One region of the Halomonas sp. 18071143 genome, then DNA from elsewhere that is predicted to be linked to it. Evidence: riboswitches for the same ligand, from Rfam matches in the RefSeq annotation. Region 1 holds a riboswitch; the other holds the start of a gene.

Region 1 (4,869 bases):
CTGGAACTGGGCACCTACACGGCAGGCGAGCTTCCGCTGCAGTTTCCGGACTCGGTGCCATCAGAAGAGCAAATGATCGATTACTACCGCCAATGGCAACCCGAATCTGCTCCAGGGGCACAACGTCTGTATTCCAATCCGAGCATCGGTTTGCTGGGCCATCTCACCGCGCAACGTTTGGGCAGACCTTTCGAGACGCTGATGGAAGAAACGCTGTTCATACCGCTCGGGCTCGAACACACTCATTTTCAAGTGCCCGACGCGCAACGGGCACATTATGCCTACGGCTACTCGAAGGAGGATGAGCCCATTCGGGTGAACCCAGGCGTGCTGGATGCCCAGGCCTACGGGCTGAAAGCCAATGCCGCCGACGTGCTGACCTTTCTGGAGGCGAACATGCGAGACCCGGCCAATGCCAGCGGCACGACGGAACGGCTGGATGACGCCTTGGCAACGACACGCACAGGCTACTTCGACGTTGGCCCCATGACCCAGGGCCTGGGCTGGGAGCACTATCACTACCCGGTGACCCTGGAGACACTGCTGGAAGGCAATTCGCTCGAGATGATTTTGGCGCCCAACCCGGCACATCGCCTCACGCCACCGCAAGCCCCTCGGCAAGCGGCCTACTACAACAAGACGGGCTCAACCAATGGCTTCGGCGGCTATGTGGTCTTCGTGCCCAGCGAGTAGATCGCCATGGTGCTGCTGGCAAACCGCAACTACCCCAATCAGGCGCGTATCGAGACGGCTCACCATATTCTCAGTGCGCTGACCGACACCCCGTAATGAAAAACCGCCGCTTTCGAGCGGCGGTTTGTTTGCAAATGACGAGGTCAAGCATGAGGGAAGATTGCGTTTTGCAGCGCTGATAAAGGAGACTAGCCCCTCTCCCTGCTCATCTCACTCATTGCAAAGAGCCAAGCCCATGCGCCTGAACGCCGATTTTAGCCACTTTGCCTGTATGACGCCGGAGCAGTATCACTGGGTCGCGTCGCCCAGTGCAGGCGTGGAACGTATGATGCTGGACCGGATTGGCGAGGAAGTCGCCCGCGCCACCAGCCTGGTACGTTACGCGCCGCACAGCCAGTTCAGCCACCATACCCATGGCGGCGGTGAAGAGATTCTGGTGCTGGAGGGCGTGTTTGCCGACGAACATGGCCGCTACCCTGCGGGCAGCTACCTGCGCAATCCCATTGGCACTGGCCATACGCCCCATATTGGCGAAGAAGGTGCGCTGATTCTGGTGAAACTGCATCAGTTCGATGACAACGACCTGCTGCAGCTGGCCATTCCTGCCCACCGCCTGCCCTGGCAGCCCGACCGGCGGCCAGGCATCGGCTACAAGATGCTGCATACCTACGCACAGGAGCGGGTCAGCCTGGAACGCTGGGAGCATGAGGTGACCATCGATTACCCTGCGCTACCGGGCGGGCTGGAACTGCTGGTACTGGAAGGCTCGCTCTACGAGGCGGGCAACGAATACCCGCAGGGCAGCTGGTGCCGCTTCCCACCTGAGGCTACTCCATCGCTGCGCGCCGGTGAACATGGCGTCATGATGTACATGAAGCGCGGGCACCTGACGGATGCGGTGTGCCAGGCTAACGCGCCAGCCCAATGAACGGCAGCAGGGTCAGCAGTGCGATCAGGATGACAGCGACCATCACCAGCGCGATCTGAATCGGCTGTTCCCGTAACCGCTTCCTCCAGGTCGGTGCTTCGTTGCGGGCCACCGCCTCCTGGTGGGCCTTTCGCGCGCTGGCCTGGCGTTCGACCTGGTACTGCGCCAGCAGCGCCTCGGCGTCATCTCGCTGGGCCGGGTTGCGCAGCCAGATGGCATCGACCCCCAGGCGGAAAAACCCCGCCTGGGTCTCATACACGTCGAAGCCGTGTTCATCCAGCAGTTGGCGCACTTCCATGGCCTCTTCATCGGTCACGTGGCGCAACCGGAACAGCAAATGTGCCATGTTAGCCGCCCAATGCCGCCATGCGATCCGCCTGAATCACTTCGATCCAGTAGCCGTCCGCGTCCTTGACGAAAATGACGTCTTTCATCTTGCCCTGGTCGGCACGCTTCACGAAGGTGACATCGTGCTCGTCGAACCAGGCCTGGGCGGCCTCCAGGTCCGGCACGCTGAAGCAGATGTGGCCAAACCCTTGGGGCTCGGCATTGCCGTCGTGGTAGGCAAAGTCCTGCTGGGTCTCGGTGCCCCAGTTGTGGGTCAGCTCCAGCAGGCCCTTCTGGCTGAAGGTCCAGGCGGTGCGAGCGTTCTGGTCCTCCGGCACCTTGTCGTCGGCTTCCACGTTGGCCAGAAAATAGAGCGAGAACTGCATCTCTTCGAAATCCAGCCGCCGCAGCACCTGCATGCCAAATACGCGGGAATAGAACGCCAGCGCGCGCTCCGGGTCCTTGACCCGCAGCATGGTGTGATTCAACCGAAACCCTTGGGTCTGGGGAGCCGCGGGGGCAACACCGGGATGCTGTTCACCTGAAAACGACATGACTCTCTCCTGTTGCTGCGTGATGTCTCTGCATGGTGGTAACCAGGCAGGCACTTTGGTACGTAAATACTTTGACGAACCCCGTACCATGTACAAGGCTTTAGGCTGCTGCTAACGCGAACCCCATCGAATCCGCCGCCGAACCCTTGGCTTATGTATGAGGGCGGCGCTGCGATAATTCTAGCCCCTGCCTGAGGAGGCCGCATGTCACGTGATCTCAATGTACTGGGTGAGCCGCTCACCCCCTGCTGTCACTCACCCAAGACGGGGTTTTACCGTGATGGCTTTTGTCGAGTCGGTACCGACGATGTGGGCATTCATTCGGTATGTGCCATGGTCACCGAGGAGTTTCTGGCGTTTTCACGCGCGCAGGGCAATGACCTGGTCACCCCGCGCCCCGAGTACGGCTTCCCTGGCCTACAGCCCGGCGACCGCTGGTGTCTGTGTGCCCACCGCTGGGCAGAGGCTGAAGAGGTGGGCCTGGCCCCACCGGTGATTTTGTCAGGCACCAATGCACGCACGCTGGACATCATTCCGCTGATCAAACTGCAGCAACACGCTCTGGATGCAGTGCACTAGGCCTGCCAGCGCACGGGGCGCTCCCCCCGGCATCGGTCGCAGTGGATTTTCTATGCAACTCTTCTACACTACTATCTCTATAGCTGTACATTCAGCGTATCGTTAGCCTGGGAGTGTGTCATGACCGACATTGAAATGACGCTAGATGATCGCCTGACGTTGAAGCAGTTGGCCAACGCGCTACAGAACGGCTTTTCCCCCATCGTGGAGGTCGTCTCGATGGATGGCATCTACAAGGTCCGCTTTCATCATGCTCATGGCGTCTCGGAACTGAGCAACGCCCAGGGAGAAGTCAGTACGTTTCTGGGCACCGGAGAGATCCGCGATGCGCTGGGGCAGTTGGGGCTGACCCACGGCGTGCTGACCTTCTCTGACCAGTGCGGCGACGAAATGATCGGCGTCGCGGGCAACGCCATGACGCCCGATGAAATGCTGACCTACGGCACGCGCATCGCGTTTCGCTGATCTTTCCGCGCCATTGGCTTTACACATCCCGCCTGGCCGAGGATAGTACGCCTACGACAGGGGCGCCGCGACGCGGCTGAGAAGCACCCTTTGAACCTGAACCGGATAGCACCGGCGTAGGGAGTCGTGGTGCTTTCATTCACCACCTCCCTGCCGGGAGGAAGTCATGACCCTACCCAGCCCACGCGAGACGCTGCTCGCGCTGCGTGACCAGACCCCGCTGGTACACTGCATCACCAACTACGTTGCCATGAACAGTACCGCCAACCTGCTGTTGGCCGCCGGGGCCTCCCCCGCTATGCTGCATGCCCAGGAAGAAGTGGCGGAATTTACCGCCATCGCGGGAGCGCTCTCGATCAACATCGGTACGCTCTCTGCCCCTTGGGCCGAGGCCATGCAGCTGGCCGCCCACTCTGCCCAAACCCACGCGGTGCCCTGGGTGCTGGACCCGGTCGCCGTGGGTGCCACGCGGCTGCGCCAGCAAACTTGCCTGTCCCTGCTGGCTTACCAGCCCAGCGTGATTCGTGCCAATGCCTCGGAAATCATGGCGCTGAGCGGCCTTGCCCACCAGGGCCGGGGCGTGGATGCCACGGTGAGCACCGACGATGCCACCCAAGCGGCCATCACCCCAGCGCGTCGGTATCAGTGTGTCGTCGCCATGACCGGGGCCACCGATATCGTCACCGATGGCCAGTCGCTGTATCGTTTGACTGGCGGCCACCCGCTGATGCCACGGGTAACCACCCTGGGCTGCGGGCTCAGCGCGCTGGTCGCCGGTTTCGTGGCGGCCAACCGTCACGCCCCGCTGGCCGCCACGCTCGGCGCCCTGACCTACTTCAATCTGGCAGGCAGTCACGCCGGGCAGCAGGCCGAAGGGCCAGGCAGTTTCTATGTGACGCTGCTGGATACCCTGTACTCGCTCACGGCAGATGACCTGCCTGCACTACCTCACTCGGAGACCCTACATGTCGGTTGATCTTACGCTCTATCTGGTCACGGATGCTCAGCTATGCGCCTCCACGGGCCTGGAACGTACCGTGGAAGCCGCCGTGGCAGGAGGCGTCACGCTGGTCCAGCTACGCGACAAGCAGGCCAGCGACGAAGCCATGATTGCCCAGGCCAAGCGTCTCAAGGAAGTGCTGGCAGGTAGCGGAGTGCCGCTGATCATCAATGACCGGCTGAACGTGGCGCACGCCAGCGGTGCCGACGGCTTGCACGTTGGTCAGAGCGATACGGACGTGATGCAGGCCCGCCAGGTACTGGGCAAGCAGGCGATCATCGGGCTCTCCATCAATACCCTGGAGCAGTTGCAGCGTGCCCCCG
Region 2 (4,869 bases), 730 kb from region 1:
GAAGCGGATGCCGTCGGGCTTATCGACGTAAGGATTATTGGCAAAGCGGGGGTCCAGGCGTGCATCGTTGACGACCAACGGCGCTTCCGCCAGCACGGTATAGGCACAAAACGCCACGTCGCGAGGAGTTTCCGAAAGCTCCAGCCCCACCTGAGACTTGAACCACTGTCGGTCGGTATCCACGAGCGTCACCGTGGAAAGTGGTACCCCCAACAGCACGGTGACCAACCGAGTCACTCGGTCGAATACCGGCTCATTGGGGGTGTCCAGTAACGCCAGCTCTTGCAAAGCAGCAATGCGCGACGCTTCATTGGATGGCAACAGGTGGCTCATGGTGGTTACACCCGATATATAGTTAACACTCCTTTGTGTATTTCAAACCCTTTCGACATCATAGCGCGAAACTACACAGTCTGCCTAACGCGTTGATTTTTTTAACACCTTGCCCGAAGGGAGCCACCACGCCACGAGGATACTCACCAGGCTCGAGAGCATCAGCGCCCCCACGAAGGGACCGAGGGTAGGAATACTGCCAGGAAACGTGGCGGCCATGATGCCCGCCATCAAGGAGCCTTGCCCCAGCCAGCCCGGCAATACCGCCCCCACCAGCCCCGCCACGCCACCGCTGATCGCCGCGAGCGGCGACATGCGTTGCCACAGGCCCAGCAGCACTGGCACCACGATGGCCGCACACAGCAAGTCGGCTATCAAAAACAGCCTCAGTACCGATAGCCCTTGCAAGGCGATGAGGATCACCGGCACCATCAGCAGCACCGTGATCCAGCGCGCTGCATGCAACGCTTTTGGCTGATCTCCCGTTGCCCACAGCGAGGCAATGCCGTTTTGCAACGTATCCACGCTGGAAGTCACCAGCGTGACGGCCAGCACCAGAGCCGGGAGTGTGATCCAGACAGGAGCCTCTGCCAACAGGGCAAAAAAGGGCATCGGTGGCTCGCCCAGGCTCACCCCACTGAGTGCCGCCATCATGCCGACACCACCAATCACCATGACCACCAGCACCGTCATGACGGCCCCCAGCCACGCGCCACGGCCAAGACTGGCGCTATCCTGAGCCGCCCAGAGCCGCTGCCAGTAGCCCTGGTGAAACAAATTGGCCGCGGTCACGGCAATGATCAGCGTCAGCGCCACGCTCAGCGACGCCCCGAGGGGGACGTCCGGTAGCGCCGCATCGCTGGGCATGGAAGGCAGGCGCCATAACGTGACGCCCGCCACGGCGCATAACAGTATCAAGAGCAGCCAGGCCTGCCAGCGGTCGGTGGCCAGGCTAGCGCGCAGGCCACCGAGCACGGTATAGATGAGAGTCGTCAGCGCCACACCAATGATGACCCAGGCAGGCGGAACGTCTGACAGTAGCGCGGTAATGGCGCCGATGGCCGTCAGCTCAGCTGCCAGAAAGCACCCCATATACGCCACGGAGGCCAGCGTGACATAGTGACGGACCCCCTTGCCATAACACGCTTCGGCAAACTCGGCGATACTGCGCCCGGCGGGTAGCGCACGACGTATTCTGGGGCCATAAAGCCCCAGCACCAGGAAGGGCAGCGCCGAGCCCACGGCATAGCCCAGCAGCGCCACCGGCCCCACGAAGGCGCCAATTTCAGGCGGCGCAAAGAGAATCCAGGCCCCCATTCCCGAGGCCAGAAAAGAGAACCCCAGGGTCGTTGCCGTTTGCGAGTTGCGCGCCGTGACGTAGTCATCCAGCGAGCTTCCCCCAAAACGCGCCCGAAGGCCTAAAAATGCAAAGCAGCACAGCGCTGCGCCCAGCACTGCAGACGTCAGGTACGGCATGTCGCGCTTCCTCCGCCGGTACTATCCGGATCAGGTTCCAGGGTCTGCATGGCGTGCATTCTCAGCCCACGAAGGGCTCCCCTGGCGACAGTGAATGAAGGCGGTATCTTCACTGAAAGGAGCGCCCCGGTAAAGCGCTGCCGTGCGTACTGCGCTCTGGCCTAAGCAGGTTTGGGCACGCGCCCCATCAGGTAGAACTCCGGGTTGGGCGGCGTGCCTGCCAGGGTGACCAGACGATTCGACATGCCAAAGAAGGCGGCCACGGCACCGATGTCCCAGCAATCCTCCAGCGTAAAGCCCACTTCCGCCAGCCGGGTTTGCCATTCGGGCGTCAGCTCGCCCAGCTCGATGGCGCTGTGTAGCGCAAAATCGAGCATGCGCCGATGCCGCTCGCTCAACCCCGCCGCCTGGTGGTTGATGGCAACGTTATCGGCCAACAGAGGGTCTTTGGTGTAAATACGTACCAGCGCGCCATGTGCCACAACGCAGTAAAGGCAGCGATTGCGCGCGCTGGTAGTGACCACAATCATTTCCTTTTCGGCCTTGCTCAGAGTGTCGGACTCCCGCTCCATCAAGGCGTCGTGGTAGGCAAAGAAGGCGCGAAACTCCGCTGGACGGTGGGCCAACATGAGGAACACATTGGGCACGAACCCGGCTTTTTCCTGAACCGCCAATATGGCCGTGCGAATGTCGTCAGGCAGGTCGTCCAGGGTTTCGGGAATTTTAAAACGGCTTAATGACGCAGACATGCTTACCTCTTTTTTGTCGTGTTGATAAACGCCTTGCGCGATACGGGGTCATGGTTAACAAAATGCTAACGGATTAGACTTTCATTACACCTTGAGGCTCGCCATACTCTTATCGACTGTATTTCATAAAAAAGGCAGCGTTGAGCAAACGGCGTCTGTAACAGGGAAACCACCATGTCTTATTCTGAAGCAAGAGAGCACACGCCGGGGCGTTTGCATGCATTGTTCGCCGACCCTTACCGTGCGTTCGAAAACGACACGGATGAACGCCAGCTGCATATCCGTATCATGCTTCATGCCTTATTGGCCCGCCCCATCGCCCGGGGTCAAATTACGCTACGTGTCATTCACGGCTGGGAGAACGGCGGTTTCGAGCCAGCCGACCTGCAACATGCGGACTTCCATCTCAACAGCCTGGCAGATTTTCATGCTGCTGCTGCGCGCTTTACGGCGGCGAATCAGCAAAATGCACCGCTGCCCGCCGATGGCAGCGCCATTCTGGCAGAACCGCTGGCCGACGCCATTGCCGATGCCGAGGCCGAAGGTCTGGTCTTGAACGAAGACATTCGAGAAACACCCGCTCGCTGGCAAGCGTTCGAAGGGGGGTTAGCGCTGTACACGCTGTTCAAGATGTATCACCGCCTGGTCTATGGCGAAGACGATACTTACCGCTGCTCTCAGTGCGAAACTCCCCACGGGCTGCGAGAAATCCATGAGTTCCATCTTGAAGAGGGCGAGTTTGCACTCCTTGCGCCACTCAACGATGAACAGGATGCTCCTTACCTGCTGGTGCTGCATGAAAGCCAACTGGAGCCTATAGAACAGCTCCTGCGCGACAGCCTGCCACTTTTCGAACCCGTCTGATCCCCAGGGGCCCTCTGCCGTGGCAGAGGGCCCCTGATGCGTCAGCGGTTCGCCAAATATCTAGAGCGCAATGGTGCTATTGATGCCGCTGGAGACGTTTTCGGGCTCGAACCAGCGTGCGGTCACCGTTTTGGTTTGCGTCCAGAACGCGATGGCCTGCTTGCCGTTGGGGCCCAAATCCCCCAGTTTGGAAGCCCGAGAGCCGGTGAAGCTGAAATAGGCCACCGGCACCGGAATCGGCACGTTGATACCGATCTGACCAACGTCGATATCGGTTTCGAATCGGCGCGCCACCCAGCCCGAGTTGGTGAAAATCGACGTGCCGTTGCCGTTCGGGTTGGCGTTGATGAAGTCGATGGCATCATCCAGCGTCTCGACCCCCACCACGCATAGCACCGGACCGAATATTTCTTCCCGGTAAATGGTCATCTCCGGCGTGACGTTGGCAAACAGCGTCGGCCCCACGAAGTTGCCCTCCGGATACCCTTCTACTGTGTAGCCTCGGCCATCCACCAGCAGCGTGGCCCCCTCTTTTTCACCGGCGGTGATCAAGCGCTCGACACGCTCCTTGGCCTGAGGAGACACCAGCGGCCCCAGGTCGGCATCCCGCTGGGTACCGGGGCCGACCTTCATGCTACGGGCGCCTGCTTCGATATCGCTCAGCCACTCCTGCGCCTCGCCTACCAGCACCACCACCGAGTTGGCCATACAGCGCTGACCCGCTGCCCCAAAGGCCGACCCCAGCAGGCTGTCGATGGCCTGACTACGGTTGGCATCCGGCATCACCACACAGTGGTTCTTGGCCCCCATCATGGACTGCATACGCTTACCTGCCGCCGCCGCACGGCCATACAGCAGCGATCCCACATGGGTAGAGCCAATGAACGACAGCGCCTTGATGTCCTGATGGTCGGCAATCTGGTTGGCAACTTCGGGCCCGCCATGCACCACGTTGAGCACGCCCGCCGGAATACCCGCCTCATGGGCCAGTTCCACCAGCCGCATGGTCGAGCTGGGGTCCTGCTCGGAAGGCTTCAGAACGAACGTATTGCCCGTGGCAATGGCCAGCGGAAACATGAAGCAAGGCAGCATGATGGGGAAGTTGAACGCCGTGATCCCGGCGCCCACGCCCAGCGGCTGATGCATGGTATACACATCGACCTCATTGGCCGCGTTTTCGGCGAGTTCACCCAGTTGCAGAGACGCAATCGAGCAGGCGTGCTCGACCACTTCCAGCCCGCGGCCTACTTCGCCTTCTGCGTCAGGCAGCGTCTTGCCATGCTCTTCGGTGATCAGCGCGGCGAGTTCCGCGGTATGCTCACGAATCAGGGCCTGAAGTTTCAGCATGATGCGCATGCGCTTGCCCAGCGGCACCTTGCGCCACTCCTTGAACGCGGTTTTGGCACTGGCAATGGCACGCTCTACCTCGTCAGGGGTACAGAAAGGC

The links. A riboswitch is a leader RNA that binds a small molecule or an ion and turns the genes downstream of it on or off. The one in region 1 is predicted to bind thiamine pyrophosphate.
Region 2: it holds a riboswitch for thiamine pyrophosphate, as region 1 does, so the genes downstream of both, KVY02_RS04825 (sodium:solute symporter) here and thiM (hydroxyethylthiazole kinase) in region 1, are expected to answer to the same signal.

Annotation. Positions count from the first base shown of each region.
Region 1 is NZ_CP078120.1:276,921-281,789, reverse strand. It holds partial or broken gene ampC (class C beta-lactamase) at 1-789, shown strand, start outside; gene KVY02_RS01425 (cupin domain-containing protein) at 929-1,621, shown strand; gene KVY02_RS01420 (DUF6164 family protein) at 1,602-1,967, opposite strand; gene gloA (lactoylglutathione lyase) at 1,969-2,502, opposite strand; gene KVY02_RS01410 (DUF2237 family protein) at 2,707-3,081, shown strand; gene KVY02_RS01405 (hypothetical protein) at 3,202-3,546, shown strand; TPP riboswitch at 3,595-3,686, shown strand; gene thiM (hydroxyethylthiazole kinase) at 3,713-4,522, shown strand; gene thiE (thiamine phosphate synthase) at 4,512-4,869, shown strand, end outside.
Region 2 is NZ_CP078120.1:1,002,027-1,006,895, reverse strand. It holds gene KVY02_RS04830 (diguanylate cyclase domain-containing protein) at 1-333, opposite strand, end outside; gene KVY02_RS04825 (sodium:solute symporter) at 418-1,809, opposite strand; TPP riboswitch at 1,799-1,902, opposite strand; gene KVY02_RS04820 (peroxidase-related enzyme) at 1,971-2,558, opposite strand; gene KVY02_RS04815 (hypothetical protein) at 2,733-3,422, shown strand; gene KVY02_RS04810 (CoA-acylating methylmalonate-semialdehyde dehydrogenase) at 3,483-4,869, opposite strand, start outside.